One region of the Arthrobacter sp. Rue61a genome, then DNA from elsewhere that is predicted to be linked to it. Evidence: riboswitches for the same ligand, from Rfam matches in the RefSeq annotation. Region 1 holds a riboswitch; each other region holds the start of a gene.
The links. Region 1 has a riboswitch for cyclic di-AMP ahead of ARUE_RS03810 (aggregation-promoting factor C-terminal-like domain-containing protein). Riboswitches for the same ligand answer to the same signal wherever they lie in the genome.

Region 2: it holds a riboswitch for cyclic di-AMP, as region 1 does, so the genes downstream of both, ARUE_RS21960 (M23 family metallopeptidase) here and ARUE_RS03810 (aggregation-promoting factor C-terminal-like domain-containing protein) in region 1, are expected to answer to the same signal.
Region 3: it holds a riboswitch for cyclic di-AMP, as region 1 does, so the genes downstream of both, ARUE_RS04895 (M23 family metallopeptidase) here and ARUE_RS03810 (aggregation-promoting factor C-terminal-like domain-containing protein) in region 1, are expected to answer to the same signal.
Region 4: it holds a riboswitch for cyclic di-AMP, as region 1 does, so the genes downstream of both, ARUE_RS01925 (NlpC/P60 family protein) here and ARUE_RS03810 (aggregation-promoting factor C-terminal-like domain-containing protein) in region 1, are expected to answer to the same signal.

Annotation. Positions count from the first base shown of each region.
Region 1 covers NC_018531.1:787,469-792,770, reverse strand. Annotated here, with positions in the region: gene ARUE_RS03820 (response regulator transcription factor) at 353-1,093, shown strand; gene ARUE_RS03815 (sensor histidine kinase) at 1,115-2,611, shown strand; cyclic di-AMP (ydaO/yuaA leader) riboswitch at 2,745-2,903, shown strand; gene ARUE_RS03810 (aggregation-promoting factor C-terminal-like domain-containing protein) at 2,907-3,770, shown strand; gene ARUE_RS03805 (dolichyl-phosphate beta-glucosyltransferase) at 3,982-5,073, shown strand; gene ARUE_RS03800 (pyridoxal phosphate-dependent decarboxylase family protein) at 5,077-5,302, opposite strand, start outside.
Region 2 covers NC_018532.1:47,885-53,186, forward strand. Annotated here, with positions in the region: gene resB (cytochrome c biogenesis protein ResB) at 1-1,161, shown strand, start outside; gene ARUE_RS21955 (SURF1 family cytochrome oxidase biogenesis protein) at 1,151-2,008, shown strand; cyclic di-AMP (ydaO/yuaA leader) riboswitch at 2,354-2,528, shown strand; gene ARUE_RS21960 (M23 family metallopeptidase) at 2,532-3,350, shown strand; gene ARUE_RS21965 (TrkH family potassium uptake protein) at 3,363-4,796, opposite strand; gene ARUE_RS21970 (vitamin K epoxide reductase family protein) at 4,873-5,302, opposite strand, start outside.
Region 3 covers NC_018531.1:1,030,062-1,035,363, reverse strand. Annotated here, with positions in the region: gene ARUE_RS04905 (NlpC/P60 family protein) at 1-117, opposite strand, end outside; cyclic di-AMP (ydaO/yuaA leader) riboswitch at 456-616, opposite strand; gene ARUE_RS04895 (M23 family metallopeptidase) at 763-1,599, opposite strand; cyclic di-AMP (ydaO/yuaA leader) riboswitch at 1,604-1,844, opposite strand; gene ARUE_RS04890 (iron-dependent transcriptional repressor DtxR) at 2,027-2,722, opposite strand; gene serC (phosphoserine transaminase) at 3,016-4,146, shown strand; gene ARUE_RS04880 (MFS transporter) at 4,213-5,302, opposite strand, start outside.
Region 4 covers NC_018531.1:398,153-403,454, reverse strand. Annotated here, with positions in the region: gene ARUE_RS01940 (PEP/pyruvate-binding domain-containing protein) at 1-944, opposite strand, end outside; gene ARUE_RS01935 (universal stress protein) at 964-2,001, opposite strand; gene ARUE_RS01930 (NAD(P)/FAD-dependent oxidoreductase) at 2,420-3,112, shown strand; gene ARUE_RS01925 (NlpC/P60 family protein) at 3,339-4,133, opposite strand; cyclic di-AMP (ydaO/yuaA leader) riboswitch at 4,137-4,304, opposite strand; gene ARUE_RS01920 (copper resistance CopC family protein) at 4,479-5,111, opposite strand; gene ARUE_RS01915 (NCS2 family permease) at 5,226-5,302, shown strand, end outside.

The sequences.
Region 1 (5,302 bases):
ATTCCGCAGGCGTCATAAATGAACGCCATTTCATTCGGGTGAAGTAGGGATTATTGCTCCTCTGCTGAATTTTCTTCGACACTTCTGGCATTTTGAGCACCTCTGTTGCAGTGAACTCCCCTCAGGCGGAATCTCACGATCTGAAACACTTGTTGTCCAATCGCAGGCTGCTTTTCTCGCCGATTTTCTGGCCGAAATCTGCTACAAGCTGTAGAAAACAGAGGGAATCGGGAGATAAAGTTCCGCCGCCGACTTACGTGGCCCTGCACTCCCACCTCGCTAGGGTGGAGTTCACAGCGTCCTCACAGGACGGGCATAGCGCTGGCTTACCGGCAGAACGGAGAGTTGTCTCATGGCCTCCTCGCACTCCATGACCAACAACCTTCCCCAGCTGTCCCACCCGGACGGCTCACCGATCCGCGCCCTGGTGGTGGACGACGAACCCAGCCTTGCCGAGCTCATGAGCATGGGCCTGCGCATGGCGGGGTGGTCCGTGGCGGTAGCCGGCGACGGTCCGGGGGCAGTAAAGCTGGCCAAGGACTTCAGGCCGGACGTGCTGGTCCTCGACGTCATGCTCCCCGGCTTCGACGGCGTGGAGGTCCTCAACCGCATCCGCACCTTCGCGCCGGAAGTTCCGGCCCTGTTCCTTACCGCCAAGGACGCCGTGCAGGACCGCATTGTCGGCTTGGCTGCCGGCGGGGACGATTACGTCACCAAGCCCTTCAGCATGGAGGAAGTGCTCCTGCGCCTTCACCGCCTCGTCCAACGTTCCGGGGTGGCCGCCATGGACACTGCCGAGCTGGTGGTGGGTGACCTCACCCTCAACGTAGACACCCGGGAAGTAACCCGCGGCGGCGAGGACATCTCCCTCACCGCCACCCAGTTCGAGCTCCTGCGATACCTCATGGAAAACCCCAAACGAGTGGTCAGCAAGGCCCAGATCCTGGACCGCGTGTGGGACTACGACTTCGGCGGCCAGGCCAACATCGTGGAGCTCTACATTTCCTACCTTCGCAAGAAGATCGAAGCGAACCACCCGCCCATGATCCACACCATCCGCGGTGCCGGATACGTCATCAAGCCCGCGGACTAGGCGTTGAGCACACTTTCAGGAGTGGCCAAAAGGTCAGGTGCGGCCTTAGAGACACAGCGCAGCTGGCTCAACCCCTCCACGTGGCACCTGCGCACCAGATTGGTCCTGGTGGCCATGGCCCTGCTGGTCGCCATTTGCTCTGCCGTGGGAGTGGTCAGCTACGCGTCCATGGACATGGTCTTCAACAGGCAGCTCGACAGGCAGCTGGAACAGGCGTCCAGCCGCGCGAATGACTTCGGCAGGCCGCCGTCGAACTTTCCGTCACCCTCCGGAAGGCCTGATCCGCTGGAGGCGCGCGGCCAAGCGGCTGGCACGCTCAACGCGAGGATCAACGGCTCAACCGTGCGTAGCTCCGGTTTGATCGATGCCCAAGGTCACCGCGTCTCGCTTTCAACCGACGACGAGCAGGTGCTGCTCTCGCTCCCCAGGGACAACGGGCCAGTGGACCGTTCCCTGTCCAACGGCGACTACCGTCTGGTAGCGGTCGAAACCGCGTACGGCGACGTGATTGTGACGGGCCTGCCGCTGGCGGACAAACAGAGTGCGGAGGCCTCGCTCGTGTGGACCATGGTGCTGGTTTCGCTGGGCGGCCTGGTGGTGATCGGCCTGGCCGGCACCGTGATCATCCGCCGCACCATGCGTCCGCTGGAGCAGCTCTCCGAAGTGGCCACGAAGGTTTCGCGGCTGCCTCTCGACGCCGGTGAGGTGGCACTTGCGGTGCGCGTACCGCCGTCGGCTTCTCATCCCGGGACGGAAGTGGGCAGTGTCGGCTATGCCTTGAACCAAATGCTGAACAACGTCTCCAGCGCTTTGGAAGCCCGCCAGGAAAGCGAAACGAAGGTGCGTCAGTTCGTGGCCGATGCCTCGCACGAGCTGCGGACTCCCCTGACCGCCATCCGGGGCTATACCGAGCTGCTGAGGATGACCGAGAACTTCACCGAAGACGGCCGGAAGTCGCTGGCTCGCGTCCAAAGCCAGTCCGAGCGCATGACCACGTTGGTGGAGGACCTGCTGCTGTTGGCGCGGTTGGACGAGGGCCAACCCGTGAAAGTTGAGGATGTGGACCTCACTCAGTTGGTGATCGAGACGGTCAGTGACGAGAAAGTCATGGCACCCGATCACATCTGGCAGCTCCAGCTCCCGGACGAGCCCATCACGGTCCGCGGCGACGCCACGCAACTGCATCAGGTGCTGGCGAACCTGCTGTCCAACGCCCGCAAACACACCGACCCCGGCACCACTGTGGTCACCGGCGTCATGCTCTCCGCCGATGGCAGCGCCGTGGTCAGCGTGACGGACAACGGCCCCGGCATTCCGGAAGATTTCCAGGGCCGGATTTTCTCGCGATTTGCCCGCGCCGACGCCGCACGATCGGGCTCTGAAGGCACCTCCGGACTCGGCCTGTCCATTGTGGAATCCATTGTTTCAGCTCACGGCGGTAGCGTGGAAGTGACCTCACGGCCGGGGCGCACGGAGTTCGCCCTTCGACTTCCCACGGTGAGCACCGAAGGCCTGTAACGAATCGGGCAAGGCGACTCACCGGCGTCGTGATCTCTGTTACCTAAATGTGACTTCTGCGGAAACCTCCTGTACCGTCGAAAGGGTGGGTCGCCCCTAGCAGGCCCACATCCGGGATGCGCCGAGCTCTGCCACTTCCCGGAGTCCGTTCTTTCTCCGAGGCAGAGACGGGGGACCCAGAGTCTCCGGGCCAGGCTTTTTGCCGGCCCTTGGGGTGAAGCCGCAGCGTGATGCGCGGCCGGATGACCTCATCCGAACCCGACAGCTAACTCCGCAGGCGCTGAGAGGTAATCACATGTCTGAATTTAACGATCAGACGCGCCCTTCCGCGCGTCGCCGCGACGAGAACAACGCACCGCTCACCAAGTCGCAGTCCGTCCTCAAGAACGCAGCCCGCCAGGGTAAGTCCGGCCACCGCATGTCCGTCGTAGCCGGTGTCGTGGCAGCTGCACTGGGCGTTGCATCGCTCGGAACCGCCGCCAACGCCGCACTGACCCTCCCCGAGGCAAGCCGCGTAGCCGGAACCCAAGCGAGCGCCCAGGTCAACTCCAACAAGTCGGCTGAGATCTCCGCTTCCCTGAATGCTGCCGCCGAAAAGGGCGCAACTGACAGGGCCGCTGCTGACGCTGCTGCCAAGGCAGCCGCTGAGAAGGCCGCTGCCGAGAAGGCTGCCGCAGACCAGGCCGCCGCCGCACAGGCTGCTGCTGAGAAGGCTGCCGCCGATCAGGCCGCCGCACAGGTTGCTGCTGAGAAGGCTGCTGCTGACGCTGCCGCCAAGCAAGCAGCCGACGCCGCTGCTGCCGCCGCCGCCGCGGAAGCCGCAGCAGCTGCTGCAGCACCCAAGGCTGTTGACGACCCCGCTGCTGCCAAGGCCTATGCACTCAGCATCCTGGGCAACTACGGTTGGGGCGCCGGTGAAATGGCTGCCCTGAACACGCTGTGGGAGAAGGAATCCAACTGGAAGACCACGGCGATGAACGCTTCCAGCGGCGCCTATGGCATTGTCCAGTCCCTGCCGGCCTCCAAGATGGCCACTGCCGGCGCTGACTGGGAAACCAACTACCAGACCCAGATCAAGTGGGGCCTGAACTACATCAAGGAGCGTTACGGATCCCCGTCCGCCGCTCTGGGCTTCCACTTGGCCAACAACTGGTACTAAGCCGAGCCGCTTGATCGCCGCGCCCGTTGCCGCCGTTTGCACCAGTACCAACTGGAGCGAATGGCGGGAGCGGGCGCGGCTTTTGCCGTTTCACAGCTGTGGCGCGTGGTTCACAGCTCCGGCACGTGGTTCACAGCTCCAGCACGTGGTTCACAGTGAGGTCACAGCTACCGCCTAAAGCGTTCATAATCGGCGGTCCCATGCTGGATACATGACGCTCACAGATCCCACCACCAGCGCTTTGGCACGAAGGACTCATTCGGCTCGCTTGCGTGGCGCGGCGTTGCCCACTGGTCACCCGGCTCTCCTCCAAGGCCAGACGGGTCCGAGCCCCCAGCCCCGGCGTCTCCCCGTTGACACCAGTGTTGTGGTTCCCGTCCTGGACCTCACCGTCCCTGTCTACAACGAGGAATCGCGCCTGGAACACAACCTCCGCCAGCTGCACGGGCATCTGACGAGGTCCTTTCCGCACACGTTCCGGATCACCGTGGCGGACAACGCCAGCACAGACAGCACGCTGAGGATTGCCGAGCGCCTTGCCCGTGAACTCCCTGAACTGACGGTGGTCCGGTTCCAAGAGAGGGGACGCGGGAACGCTCTCCGCCAGGTCTGGCAGTCGTCGCCGTCACCTGTGCTTGCCTACATGGAAGCGGATCTGTCCACGGACCTCTCCGCGCTGGCGCCCCTTGTGGCACCGCTGATCTCCGGCCACTCGGACCTCGCCATCGGCACGCGTCTGGCGCCGGGTTCCCGTGTCACCCGCAGTCCGCATCGTGAGTTCATTTCGCGCAGCTACACCTCGCTCCTTCGGACGGTCTTGGGGGCTCGTTTCTCCGACGCCCAGTGCGGCTTCAAGGCCGTCCGCGCCGACGTAGCGCACCGCATCCTCCCCCACACCACGGACGACTCGTGGTTCTTCGATACCGAACTTCTGGTGATCGCTGAACGCTGTGGTCTGCGCGTCCATGAAGTACCCGTCGACTGGACCGACGACGCTGACTCCCGTGTCGACGTCGTACGAACCGCCCTGGCCGACCTGCGCGGTATGGCGCGCCTGAACCGAAACCTGCGCCGCATTCCGGTCCACGAGCTTCGGCGTGAACTGGGAGTGAAAGCGATGTTGAGGGGCAGTCTGTCCCGGCGCGTGTTCCGGGCCTTGACGTGGACCTTGGCCTACGCTGTGGTTTTCCTTCTGGTCCGCAACGTCATGGACCCTTGGATGGCGAGCGTCGTGGCGTTGCTGCTCACCACTTGGGTAACGCGCCCGTTCCGGCGTTACGTGGTGCGGGGAAGCAACTTCTGAGCGCTACGCCTCCGGTTCGGCCTCCACCGCACGCCGGACCGCTGCGATGGACGCTGCAACATCCCCCGCGTCCGTGGACCAGTTGCTGACCGAGATCCGCAGGATCTCCCGGCCGCGCCAGGCCGAGCCCGACATCCACACCGCGCCCTCGGCCATGAGCCGTTGCGTGACGCGGTGCGTGCGGTCGTCGCTGCCGAAGCTCACCGAGACCTGCGTAAAGACGACATCA
Region 2 (5,302 bases), on a different replicon from region 1:
ACGGACGCCGCCGGGATTCTAAAGAAGCGCGGCTACCGCGTGGAAGTCAGGGCCGCAGACGGGCCGCGGCCGTCCTTGGGCGCCGAGCGGGGCTTTTTGAAGGAAGCCGGAAACCTGGTGTTCCACACCTCGCTGATCGGCGTGCTGGTCTGTGTGGCCATCGGCGGGATGTTCGGCTACCGCGGACAGAAAATCCTCATCGAAGGCGGAACGTTCGTCAACACCCTGGTCAGCTACGATGCCTTCACCCCAGGAACCAACTTCAACACCGCCTGGCTGGATCCCTTCGCCGTCACGCTGAAGAGCTTCGAGGTCCGCTTCGACAGGGAATCATCCCGCCAGTTCGGCCAGCCAATAGACTTCACCGCCGAGCTGACCACCAAGGACGGAACAGAGTCCCCGGCACGGGAACAGACCCTGAAAGTCAACGAACCGGTCTACTTCGGTGAAACCGGCGTATTCCTTGTCGGCAACGGCTACGCACCGGTCGTCACCGTCAAGGACGGCACCGGGAAAACCGCCTTCAGCGGGCCCGTGGTTTCCATCCCCAACGATGGCGTCTACACCTCTTCGGTGGTGCTCAAGGTCCCGGATGCCGCACCGTCCCAGCTGGGCTTTGTCGGGTTCTTCCTGCCCTCGGCCATCAAGAACGACCAAGGCGTGTCCTACAGCTTCGACCCGGACCCCCTGAACCCGCAACTGAGCCTGAACTCCTACTACGGCGACCTCGGGCTGGACACCGGAGCGCCGCAAAACGTGTACGTTCTGGACGTGGCCAAGCTGACCCAACTCAACGGCAGGGACCTGCCCGCCGGCGGCATCACCCTGGCCCCAGGTGGCAGCTACACACTGCCGGAGGGTAAGGGCAGCATCAGCTTCGACGGGCTCAAACGCTACATCGGCGTGGATGTACGCAGTACCCCCGCCCAAGGCTGGGTCCTGGTCTTTTCGCTGCTGGCCGTGGCCGGCCTCATGGTCTCCTTGTATGTGAACCGGCGCCGGGTATGGGTCCGCACCGGCACCCACGAGGACGGCAGGACGATGGTCGAATACGGCCTGCTGGCCCGCGGAGAAGACCACCGCCTTACCGCCGAGGCGACGGCCATCCGCGCACTGCTGGTCCGGCAATGGCAACTCCAGGAGGAACAGGGTGGCGTATAGGTTCCTTCTGTCCTGGCGGTGGGCAGGTTGGCTGCTGCTGGCAGCACTTTTCGCCGCAGCGTGCATCGGGCTGGGGAACTGGCAGATGGAGCGCCGGAATCAGACCGTAGCCGAAATCCGCCGGGTCCAGCAGAACTACGACAAAACCCCGGTGCCGTTTCAGGATGCCCGCGCCTACTTCGACGCCGCCGACCCCGACGCGAAGTGGACGACGGTTGCAGTGTCCGGACGATACCTCGCCGAGGGCCAGAGAATCGTCAGGAACCGTCCCAACAACTCCGTTGCCGGATACGAGGTAGTGGTCCCGTTCCGGCTGACCTCCGGTGAAACGATCGCGATCAACCGGGGCTGGCTGCCGATCGGCAACATCCGGCCCGGATACCCCGATGCCGTGCCCGCCCCACCAGCGGGAGAAGTCTCCGCAGTCATCCGGATCAAACCCTCCGAGCCCGATCTTGGCCGTGACGCCCCCGAGGGCCAGTTGGCCAGCATCGACCTGCCCTACTACGGGAGCCAGCTGGGGTACCCGCTGCTGGCAGGCAGCTACGGAGTCATGGCCTCTGAGTCCCCACAGCCTGCCGCAGTCCCGCAGCAGCTTGCCCCGCCTGCGGTGAAGGAAGGTTCGAACCTGTCCTACGCCCTGCAGTGGATCACCTTCGGCATCCTGGCGTTCGTGGGCTTCGGATACATGGCACGTCAACAGGCCCGCATCAACCGCGAGGAACGGGACACCCCCGACGAAACCCCGGACCCGGGCGGCATCATTGGCCAACCCCGCGCTCCCTCCCCGCGCAAACGCTCCCGGGCCGAGGAAGAAGACGCGCTGCTGGACTCGATGGGACTCTGACCTCCCTGCGGCGAGGTGCCGGACGGAGGGGCTCCGGGCCAGCCGCGCTGAGCCCGGCACCAGGTCACCGGCCAGGCGCCGTTGCTCCTGCGCGTCCTCCGGGATTGCCGCGGACGGCGGCGTGGTGCCCGGGAACCATCGGATGCCGGGGGTCGTTGATCGGTTGGCTGCACATCTGAAGATATCGTCACGTATTTACTGGCGCAGAAGTGGCATCAAAGCCCGGCCACGGCCAGAGCCCCCAGGCGTAGTGTCACGAAATTGTAACGACGGCGCTTTCCGGCTACCATTAATACAGGTTTTTCTGTATTAAAACCCTTGATGCCTCACGCTGAGCCCCGCCGGTGGCATCAAACGACGATCACTTTCTAACGGCGGGGGTGGAGGACCCAGAATCGGCAGCAAGCCTGCCTTGGGGTGAAGCCGTGATGTCGGTGGCCTGATGGCCGCCGGGCACGGCCGGGCATTTTTCCTTGGCCCGAACCCGACAGCTAACTTCGCAGGCGAACCGAAAGGATCCCCCTTGCCTTCTTCTGTGTCCCCCCATGGCCGCCGCCGAAAACCAGCCTCCGGCTTCGCCGCCAGCACCGCCGCCCCGACGACTTCGCCCACGACGGCCCGGCACCGGGTCCTGCCAGGCCCCGGGCAGGGCGTGAGCCGGCGCAAACAGGTCACCGCTGCCGCTACCCTGGGCGTCGCCGCGATACTGACCGCCGCGCTCACCGCCGCCCATGCCGGCCCGGGACCCGCCGGCACCGCCCCTGCCCTGCAGGCGTCGGTCGCACCGGCAGCCGCGGCGCCCGTGCAGGCCTCGGCTGGGGCTTCGATCAGTTACGAGCGCCCCGCAGTGACAACCCAGCAAGCCCCGCTGCCGGTACCTGCCAAGACCCAGGTCGCTGCCTCAGGCACGGCCGCCGCCCCGAAGACCGCCGTTGCCGCCCCGGCTGCCTCCGCTGCCCGTATCGGCGCACCGCTGGCCAGCATGTCGGTCGCTTCCCCGTTCGGCATCCGCACCTCCCCGATCTCAGGTACCGGGGAGCTGCATACCGGTTTGGACCTGGTGGCCGCCTGCCAGACCGCCGTGTTCGCCGCGGGTGCCGGAACTGTCGTGGAGGCTGGATGGTCCGCCTATGGTGGCGGTAACAGGATTGTGGTGGATCACGGCAACGGCCTGAAGAGCACCTACAACCACCTCGCGGCCATCGAAACCTCCGTCGGTGCGACGGTGACCGCCGGCCAGCGGCTTGCCGCGGCGGGTACCACCGGCAACTCCACCGGCTGCCACCTGCACTTCGAGGTGCTGCTGAACGGTCAGACTGTGAATCCGCAGGGCTGGATGTAAACCTTCCCCGGGTTAGCCGATGATCGGTCTCTCTTCGGGGTAGTGGTACAGCTGGCTTCGTTGGCGCAGGGCCAGCGCGGCGGCCAGGGTGACAGTGCCGACGCGGCCGGCGAACATCAGCGCCGACAACACGTACACCCCCGATGGAGGCAGTTCCGCGCTGAGGTTGGTGCTCAGTCCCACGGTGGCGAACGCCGAGATGGTTTCGAACAGGACCCGGTCCAGGGAGGCCCCGCTGATCGCCAGGAGCAGGAACGCGGCCACCGAGACGAGTGTGGCGCCGGCGACGATTACGGAGATGGCGACCCGCATGGTGCCCTGGGGGATGGTGCGTCCATGGACTTTGACGTCGGCGTCGCCGCGGGCTTCTGCCACGATGGCCAGGAACATGACCGCGATGGTGGTTACTTTAATGCCGCCCGCCGTGGAGGCTGAGCCGCCGCCGGCGAACATGAGGGCATCGGTGAGCAGCATCGTGGTGGATTCGAGCTGGTTCTGGTCCACCAGGTTGAAACCGCCCGAGCGGGTCATGACGGAGGCGAAGAGCGAGTGGGTGATCTTATCGCCCAGGTCCATGGTGCCGATGGTCCTGGCGTTGTCCCACTCCATCAGTGCCCACAGGAGCGTTCCGACGGCCAGCAGGATGAAGGAGACCTCGATGGTGAGCTTGGTGTGGAGGTTCCACTTTTTCCAGTTCAGCCCGTTCTGCTGGAGCACCATCACCACGGGGAAGCCGAGGCTGCCCAGGAAGACCCCGAGCATGAGCGGGACAAGGATCCACAGGTCGGTTTCGTAGGGCACGATACCGTCCGAGTGCGGGGTGAACCCGGCGTTGTTGAACGCGGAGATCGAGTAGAACACCCCGTGCCATACGGCCTGCCAGAACGGCTCGCCGAGGACCATGAAGCGGGGGATCAGGGCCAAGGCGAGGGCTGCCTCAATGACCACCGAGGTCACGATGACGATCCGCAGCAGGGTACCGACCTCACCGAGGCGTCCGGCGTTGTTCATGGCTTCCTGGGCGATGAGCTTGCCGCGGACACCGAGCCGTTTGCTGACCATGAGGGCCAGCAGCGAGGCCAGGGTCAGGGTGCCCAAACCGCCGACGAAGATGCCCGCCAGGATGACCAGTTGCCCGAAGAAGGACCAGTGCACGGCGGTCGAGACGACCGTCAACCCGGTGACACAGACAGCGGAGACGGCGGTGAACAGCGACTGGTGCAGCGGGGTGATCTCGCCGGTAGCCGAGGAGGCCGGCAGGGACAGCAGCCCGGTGAAGACCACAATGACGACAACGAAGGCGCTGAAGGCAAGACGGGCCGGGGAAGTGTTGGCGACGTTGTCGATGACGTCGCGCAGGCCGGCCAGGATACCCACCCCGCGTTCGGGTTGTTGGTCGGGCGTCCGGTGGGTGGGGCGCTTGTACCGCGGCTGGATCTGGGCCATGGGCTCGGCTGTCCTGGGAAGGGGGATGAGGGTGTGGAAGGGGCGGGACTCCGGCTACCTGGCAGGGGTTCTTTGGTCAGAGTCCTGAGGTGCCGATGAAGATGTGGAGGAAAGCGAAGAAAATGCTCGCGGTCACGGCCACGTAGAGCAGGGCGGTGATGATCCAGCCGGACTCGCCGATGATGCGGGCCGCAGGTGCGGGTACTTTGATGATTCCGTGCGTGATGTTCCGGGCGGTGAGCCAGACGAACAGGGGAATCATGGCCGCCCAGACGATCATGCAGAAGGGGCAGAGGATATGGATCGAGTACAAGGCCTGGGACCATAGCCAGACGACAAAGCCAAAGCCCAGTGTGACACCGGTCTGGAGCCCGGCCCAGTACCAGCGGGCGAAGGTTGCACCGGAGAGCAGGGCCATGCCCGTGGTGATGATGACAGCGAAGGCCACGATGCCGATGAACATGTTGGGGAACCCGAAAACCGAACTCTGCCAGGTCTGCATGACC
Region 3 (5,302 bases), 240 kb from region 1:
TGCTGCCTGGCGGCCAACGCCACCGGCGTTGGTGGTGACGGCCTTGGCGATGACGGAAAGCGAGCTGGTCTTGGGGGCCTCAGCACGGTGCCGCGCAACCTTGTTTGCACTGGTCATGATTTTCTCTTTTCGTATCCGAGTGCAGTTGGGGTGCACACGGGTAGTGGGTTGGCCAACATGGGGGCATGCTGGACGACCCCGAACCGGATTATTTCTAGCGGAGGGTGAAACGTGAGGATGAAGTCCCGGTGGACGCTACGGAGTGCAGCAGCGTTGACGTAGGGGATGCTGATTCGGGCCTGCTGAGAGCGGAGGCCGAGGCTGCTGCCGGTACGGGCGCCAGATGGCGCAAGGTACCTGCCGTGAATGATGCAGCCTTGCAAAGGGTGTTCGACGGGTTCGCGCGAACCGTTGGGGCGCTAAGCCGCGCAGGGGTAGTGCATGATGACACGTAGGTAGCCTCTCCCAGTGCCTGCGAGGTGAGCTGTCGGATTCGGATGGGAGTCATCCGGCCACGCTGCTTCCACGGAAGCTTTGCGACTTTACCCCTAGGCCTTCTTTCGAAGACCGGAAGTGGTTCCCCCGCCCCTGCCAGACGATTTTGCGAACGGACCTTGAGCGGTGGCAGAGCTAGGCAATCCACTCAAGTGCATCGGCCCCCTAAAAAGCCGATGCGCTCTGTACGCTACAACAGTTGGACCTGAATGTCACATTCAGGTCACGGCGCGTCTCGCTCATGCGAGAGGCGACCATCGACTGGGATTAGAGCCAGCCCATGGGGTCTACGACTTCACCGTTGACCTGGACCTCGAAGTGGAGGTGGCAACCGGTGGAAGCGCCCGTGGTGCCACTCAGGGCCACGGTGTCGCCGCGGTTCACGGTCTGTCCTACCTGGACGGTGAAGGACGACAGGTGGTTGTACGTGGTTTCGAGGCCATTGCCGTGGTCGACCACCACGCGGTTGCCTCCGCCGTACTCGTGCCATCCGGCGAAAGTGACCTTGCCGGTAGCTGCGGCGTGCACAGCCGTGCCGCACTGGGCTACGAAGTCCTGACCGCGGTGGAAGTCACCGGCACCACCCGTGAGCGGGCTGATGCGGTAACCGAAGGGGGATGCCGTGGTGAGCGTGTCCAGGGGGCTGGCCATGGTGCCAACGGATGAGGCGCGCTGGATGCTTCCAGCAGACTGGGCGCTGAGCAGCTGCTTCAGCTTTCCATCGGGGTCCGCGGCAGTAGCGACTGCGGCGCGGCTGAAGTCGATCTTGGCCGACGCGGCAGCGGAAACCTCGGGCTGGCTGCCGGCGGGGGCGGCGACGGCGAGGGCCGATTCGGTCTGTCCTGATTCCGACGTGGCCATGACGGGGCTTGTAGCCGGCAGGCCGACAGTCAGGGCAAGCCCGGTGGCGGCAAGCGCAACTCCGGCCTTCTGCCCGACGCCGCTGGCAGCGGCGAAGTCGGCAACCTGGCGCAGCGGGCTCTTACGGCGGCGCACCTGACGCTCGGTGTCGCGGGGCCGGATCTCCGTTACGACGGTGGCTGGCCGCAGCTCAGCAGCGGGGCCGGACGCGCGGCGGCGACCCCTGACGTTCTGCGATGTCAAACTCTGTTCCTCTCTCAAAAGCCTGCGAAGTTAGCTGTCGGATTCGGGTCAGAGAGTACAAAGACCCGGTCCGCACGAGGCGCTCACGGCACACAGGTATCCCAAGAGGGACTTGCATACGTGGGCACTTCTGCTGCGGACTTCACCCCAAGGCTGCTTCTTTAGACAGCCGCTTGTGGTTCCCCCGCCTCTGCCAGTGGTGGTGACACACCTGATCCGCTGGCAGAGCTCGGCTCCGGATCAGGTAACGCTTTGGTATCAGCGCTAGTAGATAACTATAGGGGATGAAGGCCTGCGGTAATAAATTCGTTATCAACAGGAGGCCGCTGAGAGAAGGAGGCCTTTATCATCTTTTTCGGAAAACCGCAGGTCACACGCGCGCCGAAGCGGGCAAAGTGAGGTTTGACACGGTGCTTTGGGGCTTCGCTCAGCTGAGTGAGACGAAGACGTGCGCGGCAACTTCCGGAGGCAGCTCCAACGCGCCCTCAATACCGGGGACCCGTACTGAGATGTACTCGCCGACGCGCTCCAGCGAGACACTTGCGCCCGGACGGATTCCGCCTTCGTCCAACTGGGTCAGGAGCTCGGGCTCCACCTGGATGGGCTCCGCGAGGCGGCTGACCACCACACGGGAATCCGCGGCATAGCCGTCCATGGCCTGCAGAAGGTTGACATCGAGCCGTGGGAACGGCTGGCTGGCAAGGCCACCAAGCGCTTCGAGTCCGGGGATGGGGTTGCCATAGGGGGACTCCGTGGGATGCTCCAGGAGCTCGTAGAGCCGACGCTCCACCCGCTCGCTCATGACGTGCTCCCAGCGACAGGCCTCATCATGCACGTAGGCCCAGTCCAGACCGATCACATCGGCCAGGAGGCGCTCCGCGAGGCGGTGCTTGCGCATGACCTCGGTGGCGCGCTTCCGTCCCACTTCAGTCAGTTCCAGGTGGCGGTCGTTGGACACAATCACCAGGCCATCGCGCTCCATGCGTCCAATGGTCTGGGAAACAGTGGGTCCGGAGTGGCGCAGTCGTTCGGCAATGCGCGCCCGGAGAGCCACAATGTTTTCTTCTTCAAGCTCCAAAATGGTCCGAAGATACATCTCAGTGGTATCGATCAGATCCGTCATCCAGCTCAGCTCTCCTCGAACGCAGTTCCTTGCGTAATCTCCACCGTACCGCGTCCCTAGCAAGGGCGGACGGTGTGCACCGCCGCCCCCTGAACGCCAACCACCAGCCTAGCTTATTTGGAATTACTCTGGATAATTCCGGTCGCATTCGGTGAGCCCGCATTCCACGTAGCGGACTATGACGGCCGCAGGTTCCTGCGCGCGGGCCGTGTCAGGCAGAATTGGGGTGTCGAAGGGGCAGTTGATGCCCCATGCCACCTCCCATCTCTAGCCGACACCCATTGGAGCGCCACGTGAGCGACAACAGCATCACCATTCCCGCCGACCTGCTGCCCAAGGACGGACGCTTCGGCGCTGGACCGTCCAAGGTTCGCCCGGAACAGATCGAAGCGTTGTCTGCCGCATCGACCACCATCCTGGGCACTTCCCACCGCCAGGCTCCGGTCAAGAACCTGGTTGGTTCGGTCCGTGAAGGACTCAGCCAGTTCTTCCGCGCTCCGGAAGGCTATGAAGTGGTCCTCGGCGTGGGCGGCTCCACAGCGTTCTGGGACGTGGCCGCGTTTGGCCTGGTAGAGCAGAAGGCACAGCACCTCTCCTTCGGCGAGTTCGGCTCAAAGTTCGCCGCCGCCACCAACAAGGCACCGTTCCTTGATGCTTCCTCCATCATCAAGTCCGAACCCGGCACCCGCCCGGTGGCACAGGCCGAAGCCGGCGTTGACGTCTACGCCTGGCCCCAGAATGAAACGTCAACCGGCGTGGCCGCCCCCGTCAAGCGCGTCGAGGGGGCTGACGAAGGCGCCCTCGTCCTGGTGGACGCCACCTCGGCAGCCGGCGGGCTGGACGTGGACGTCGCCGAGTCGGACGTCTACTACTTCGCGCCCCAAAAGAACTTCGCTTCCGACGGTGGCCTCTGGCTGGGCCTCTTCTCCCCCGCCGCCCTGGAGCGCGCGGCACGGGTCAAGGCAAGCGGCCGCTGGATCCCGGACTTCCTGGACCTGCAGACCGCCATTGACAACTCCAAGCTGAACCAGACGTACAACACCCCGTCGCTGTCCACCCTGGTGACCTTGGACGCCCAGGTGCAGTGGCTCAACAGCAACGGCGGCCTGGACTTCGCCAGCAAGCGCACGGCAGACTCCGCCAACCGTATCTACTCCTGGGCCGAGGCATCCGAGTACGCAACGCCGTTCGTTGCCAACGCCGAGGACCGCTCCAACGTCATCGCTACGATCGACTTTGACGACTCCATTGACGCCGCAGCCATCGCCAAGGTCCTGCGCGCCAACGGCGTGATGGACACCGAGCCGTACCGTAAGCTCGGCCGCAACCAGCTGCGCATCGCCACCTTCGTCGCCATCGAGCCGGACGACGTTTCGGCACTGCTCGCGAGCATCGATTACGTTGTGGGCGAGTTGAAGAAGTAGCACCACGGGCTTTGGTCGGCGTCGTGCGGGTAGCTCCCGGACGGCGCCGCCGCTTTTTAAGGTGGGCTATCCGCCCTGCCGGCTCGCGCCGTCGTCGTCCGTGTCCGGACGGGCAAGCAGCGACTCCACCCGGAAGTGCTTCAGTCCGCGGGCCCGGCGGTCAAAGCGGAGCCGCAGCTGCTTGGCGCGGATGATCCACAGCAAACCCACGACGGCGGTGCTGACGCCGGCAACCGCGGCGACGCCAACTGCCCATCGGGGGCCGCCGACGTTGGCCACCAAACCCACCAACGGCGCCCCGATAGGGGTGCCGCCCATGAAGATGGCCATATAGAGGGACATGACCCGCCCGCGCATCACAGCCTCCGTGGTGGATTGCACGTAACCGTTGGCGCTGGTGATCAAAGTCAGGGCGAACAAGCCGCAGGGAACCAGGGCGAGCCCGAAGAGCACAGCATTGGGGGCCAGGGCGGCAAGCGCGCTTGATATGCCGAAGCCGCCAGCGGCGCCGAAGATCAGCCTGAGGCGCGGCCGTCCGCGTCGGGCAGCCAGCAGTGCACCGGTCACGGATCCGATGGCCATGACGGAGTTCAACGCTCCGAACGCACCCGCGTCCATGCCGAATTGGGTTCCCACCATCGCGGCGATGAACAGGGGGAAGTTGAGCCCGAAAGTGCCCACAATGAAGATGGCCACCAGGACCACCTGGATATCCGGCCTGTTCCGGACGTAGCGCAACCCCTCCCGGATGCGCCCCTTCCCCGCCGCCGCACGGGGCTGGACGCGGAGCGATGACGCAGGAATGAGTTTGAGCGCCCACAACATGGCCACGAAGGACACGGTGTTGATGAGGAACACCCAGCCGGGACCCACCACCACCGTCAGCACGCCCGAGACAGCGGGTCCGATCATCCGGGCCACGTTGAAGGAGGCACTGTTGAGGGCCACCGCGTTGGGCAGGTAATCGTCGGTAACCAGCTCGGAGACGAACGTCTGACGGACGGGAGCGTCCAAGGCGGTCACGATTCCCAACATCAAAGCAAAGAGGTAGACGTGCCAGAGTTCGGCGACCCCCAGCAGCACCAGCACACCCAGCCCCGTGCTGAGCAGGGCCATGGCCACCAAAGTGATGAGGAGAAGTTTCCGCCGGCTATAA
Region 4 (5,302 bases), 390 kb from region 1:
TGCGGAGCACGGTAATGCTCTTGTACCTCAAGGCCCAGCTTGGCAAGCGCGAGGATCTGACGACCACTGAGACAGGGCTCCACGGCTGAATCAGCAGGCAAGGGCCGTTCAACCCGCTCCGTGCCGCCGCCCGGCGTGGCGCGGATCTCCACTTGCCTGTCCCCCAAGACCTTTGTCAGGACGGCACCGCGCCGGGCGTCCACAACGTAATGGTCTGGATTCACAGCCCCGGACACCACCGCCTCCCCCAAGCCAGGGCTGGCATCAATGACCGTTTCATAGCGATTCCCCGTCACCGGGTTGGCGGTGAACATGACGCCAGCGGTAGCGGAATTCACCATTTCCTGCACAACTACAGCCAAGGCCACAGTTGCGTGGTCGATCACGTTAGTGGTCCGGTAGGCCACGGCGCGGTCTGTCCAGAGCGACGCCCAGCAGCGGCTCACGGCATCCAAGACTGCATCCACGCCCACAACGTTCAGGAAGGTGTCCTGTTGTCCGGCGAAACTTGCGAACGGCAAGTCCTCTGCGGTGGCCGAGGACCTCACGGCGACGGGTACGTTGGCGCCCAAATTTTGGTATGCAGACCGCACCGCTTCGGCGATTTCGGCCGGCACCCCGGCCTCGATCACCAAAGACCGGGCGCGGGCGGCAAGCTCATTGAGCTGGTCCATGCCGGCCGCATCAGCTTCCGACAAAGCCGCAAAGACAGGCTCCAAGCCCACACCCGAGAGAGCCTGCCGGTAGGCAGCAGTTGTCAGGCAGAATCCGCGCGGAACCGGCAGGCCGACGCTGGCCAACTCGCCTAGATTGGCTGCCTTGCCGCCAACCTCCGGCAGCATGGGTCCACGGATTGCGGCGATGTCCAGAACGAACACTGGACCGGGCCCGCCAAGGCTGGCTTCGTGATCCTGTGACGGTTCCCCGGGCTGTTTCTTGTCCATGGACGTAACAGGATCCGGCTTAAGCAGCGCCGAGCATAGGCCCAAACTTGTGGCGGTCAGCGAGTCTGGGATCGTCACGGTCCGGAACAACCATTACCGGCCCCTTGGAGTGATGCAGGACTCCGTCCGATGTTGAACCCAACAGCATCCCCGCGAAGCCGCCACGGCCCCGTGTACCCAGAACCACCAGCTCGACGCTGCGGCTGGTTTCCACCAGAACATCAACGGGGGAACCATCCCTGAGTTCCGTTTCCATGGGCAATGAAGGGAAATGGCTTCTGAGCCAATCAGCCCCGGCGTCCAGCTGGACTTTGATATCCGCAAACAAGGCATCCCGGTCCAAGGGTGCCGGAACCCATGCCAGGGAACCGCTGTACTGAGGTACGGCACAAATCACCCGGAGTTTCGCGCCCATGCGCTGTGCTTGCTCGGCAGCTTCGAGCACGGCCACGCGGGCCTGCTCGGAACCGTCCACGCCTACGGCAACCACATTTTCCACAGTACGTGGGCCAGCCTTGGCATGTTCAGCCTTGATGTGTTTGTCCTCAGTGCTTTCACCAAGGCGATCGGCACAGTAGAGCGGGACTGTCACCGTGGGGCATTTGGCGTGGGCGGGCAAAGCGCTGCTGACCGAGCCAAGCAAACGCCCAACAAATCCGCCGCGACCCCTGCTCCCGAAGACAAGGAGTGCGGCCTCGCTGGAAAGATCCAACAGGACACCAGCGGCGTCGCCGTTCTCGACAGAAGCATCGACGTCGATGGCATATCCGGAGACCTTATCCAGGGCCTGCCGAACGATCGCATCCGCGCCCTCGCGAATCACGGAATCGTCAACTGTTGCGTAGCCGCCATCCAGCCCGGATGCGGCAAAGATGGGCACGGAATATGCCGTGACGATATGTAAAGGAAGGCGCCGACGTTCAGCCTCCCGCGCGGCCCAAACCAAAGCACATTGCCCGTGCTCTGAACCGTCCACTCCGACCACGATGCCACCTGGTTCCACAGCCTGATCCTGGCCGTCCTGTGGCTCTTCACTGTGTCTGCCGTGCTGGTCCATGGGGGCCTGCCTCTCCACCTACTGCTTGATGTTCCGGCTATTCTGCCAGAGGTTCTCCTCGTCGGATTGCCTCACTGTTTCATTGTCAATGGCCGGGGCAGGAGAAACCCGGAAATTTCTCCTCCCAATCCCAACTATTCTCGGTCGGCAGTGGCGAATCAAGGCGACATCGGGCTATGTGCATAACGGTCCGGGCTCGGTTCCCGGCCTTCCACATTGCGCTCCGGACGAACACACAAAACGCGGAGTCGCGGAGGCTATCCATGGCCGAAAAAGTTCGGTAGTGTTCGAGTCACCGAATGGCCGGCGAACATGTTTCACACCACACACTCCGGCCATTTATTTGCGGCCGCTTGGGGAACTCGGACGCGATCCCACGCGATGCCGTAAGGCACACACGTCAAGGAGGAACCAAGCAGTGTCACTCACGCCTGATTCCGCCACGGAACGCACCACCACCGTGGTCATCGGAGCCGGCCTGTCCGGTTTGGCAGTTGCCAGCGAGCTCAGCCGCTTCGGCGTGGGCTCCATCGTCGTAGACGGGTTCGGTGCACTGTCCACCACAGGTCCTTCTGTTCACACCGGCATGCTTCAACGCACCGAGGTGGCCGATCCTACCGCCATGCAGGAACGCAACGAGATCCTCCGTCACCTGCGGAACTACGCCGCCAACCATCAACTAGACGTTCGCAACACCACCCGCGCCGTACGCCTCGATTTCCTGGGGGCGGACCCCTCCCGCCAGATCGGGTACGGACTGGCGGCCAGCATGACCACGGCCGGACTGAGAACAGGCCTCCACGCATCCGGCCCCCTCGAATCCACTCCACGCCAGTGGGCAGTCCACACAGCCAACGGCGTCCTCCTGGCGGACCACGTAGTAGTGACGCGTTGCGCCCAAAGCCAGTTACGCCGCATGCTCGCCGAACTTGGAATAGCCGTTGGCCAGAACTTCGCGGCCGCCATGCGGGCGGTGGGGATGCACTTGGTGGGCGTTGGGGACCTGATCACCCCGTCTCCCAAGGAAGTGCTGCGGCAAGCCAAAGCAGTGGGCCAGGCAATCTCCACCAAGGTAGCCCTGCCGGCAGGTCCCGGCATCGCCATCGCCTAGCGTCATCGCCGTCGCCTAGCCCCCGGCACCGCCATCGCCTGGCTGGTCATGTCCGGCAAACACAGGCCACCTCACCAACACAAGCCACCTCACCAACGCAGGCCAGCAGAACCGCCGTCGTACTTCCCGCGCTGGACTTTTATGAACAGAACTTAACGCCAAAAACCGGCGCCTCCCAAGACGTTAATCTTGGGAGGCGCCGGTTTTTGAACTGAAGCGTGAGGCTTTATGCGCCAGCGCGTACGTAGGTCAGGGGACCCGTTGCGGTCAACCAGCTGATCGGGTGGATGCCCGTCTGGTTGCCGTTGATGCCACCGCTGATTGCCTGGCCGTTGCCGATGTAGATGGCAACGTGGCCGGACTGGACGATCATGTCACCGGGCTGAGGATCGCTGACGACCTTGCCGTAGTTCATGAACTGCATGGGACCGAGGTCGCCTACCGGGATGCCTGCGGAACCAAGGGCCTTCTCGACCATGGCGGTGCAGTCCTGGAAGATGCCGATCTGTGCGTAAGCCGAGGCAACCATGGCTGCATTGACGCCGCCAACGGCGGGGGCAGCAGCTACGGGAGCAGCGGCAACCGGTGCGGCAGCCACGGGAGCAGCAACCGCAGCCTGGGCGGCGACGGGAGCCGTTGCAGCAGCGGTGGTGACAGCTGCCTTCTGGACTACGGGAGCCTCAACAACGGGAGCCGGCTTTTCGATGACCGGAGCTGCTACGGAAGCAACAGCGGGACGCTCGAAGTTGACGGTAGCCGTTGCCAGAGCGGTAACAACCTTGGTGGGTGCCTCGGAAACGGTCTCAGCGACCGTTGCGGGGCTGGAGTCGCGCTGAACCGGGGCCTCAGCTGCGTGAGCAGCAATGGAACCGGTCAAAACGAGGCCCGAGGCTGCTGCGATAACAGCTGCCTGACGGCCAGCGCCGGAAGCGTTGCTGGCCACTGCCTTCGAGATGGAGATGAACGGATTAGGACGTACGCTGTCCGCCTTACGACGGCCGCGAAGAATGCGTGAAGACATGAAAGAGCCTCTCCCGATGCCTGCGAGGTTAGCTGTCGGATTCGGATGGGAGTCACCCGGCCACTATCCCCCGCTGTTCAGCGGAAGCTTCGTGACTTCACCCCAAGGCACGCTCGAAAGCGGCCTAAATTGGGTTCCCCGTCTCTGCCGTAGGTTTGTCTGCGAACGGATTCCGGACTGCGGCAGAGCTAGGCAATCAGGCCGGAAGTGCCCGCTACGTGGAACAGGCACAGGTACTACCGTACGCGATGATTCCGTCGAAGTCACATTTAAGTAACGGGAAATGGGTCTCTGGCGTGTCGCGGTAATCGTTTCGAGATATTCGCAGCTACGTAGAAAACCGCGCTATTCCGCGGGAGTATCGCCCTCGGGGTCGTTTGAAGCTGCCAGCTTCTTCCGTGCGGTAACAGCAACATAAATAACGAGACCAACAGCAACAACAGCCAACCCGACGATGCTCCACGGGAAGGGCTGGGAGGCATCAGCGGCCGGCTCGCTGGCGCCCGTCCCCGGTGCTGCGGTGCCCGCCGTGGGTACTGCGGCTGAGGGAGCCGAGACCGACGGTGAGGCCCCAGCCGGGCCGCTCGCCGTCGTCGTGCTTCCTGCGGCGGCCGTGAACGTAAAGGTGCCCTCGATGGGGTGCGAATCGGAGCTGACCACACGCCAAACCACCGTGTACTCCCCTGCGGGGGCGCCTTCGCGGAGCTTCTGAACGGCCTGGTTGTCAATGATTTCCACCGGGCCGTCCGCCCAGTTCTCGCCGCCGGCCGTCACAGTGACTCCGGAACCAATCGCGAGAGGGCGGTTGTTGAACGTGATGGAGACCGACGCCGGGACTTCCGCCACGCTGGCACCGTTGGCTGGCGCGGTTGATTCGGCGACGTCGTGCGCGGACGCCGGAGCCGCGGAAAACAGCAAGGCGGACGCAAAAGCAAGAGCAGCGACGACGGCGGCCAGAAGCGGGCGGATGGTACGCATGGGGCGGTTTCTCCTAGTGTTGGCTTCCTTACAGACTAGGCGAATCGTTCGGAGGGCCCGCACCGGACAACATAGGATTTGAGAGCAAACTCCCCTCGATCCCCGGAGACCTTCATGCTGAAACAAGGTTCTGCAGTAGACCGCTACTTCAAGATCTCCGAACGCGGATCCACGTATTCTCGGGAAATTCG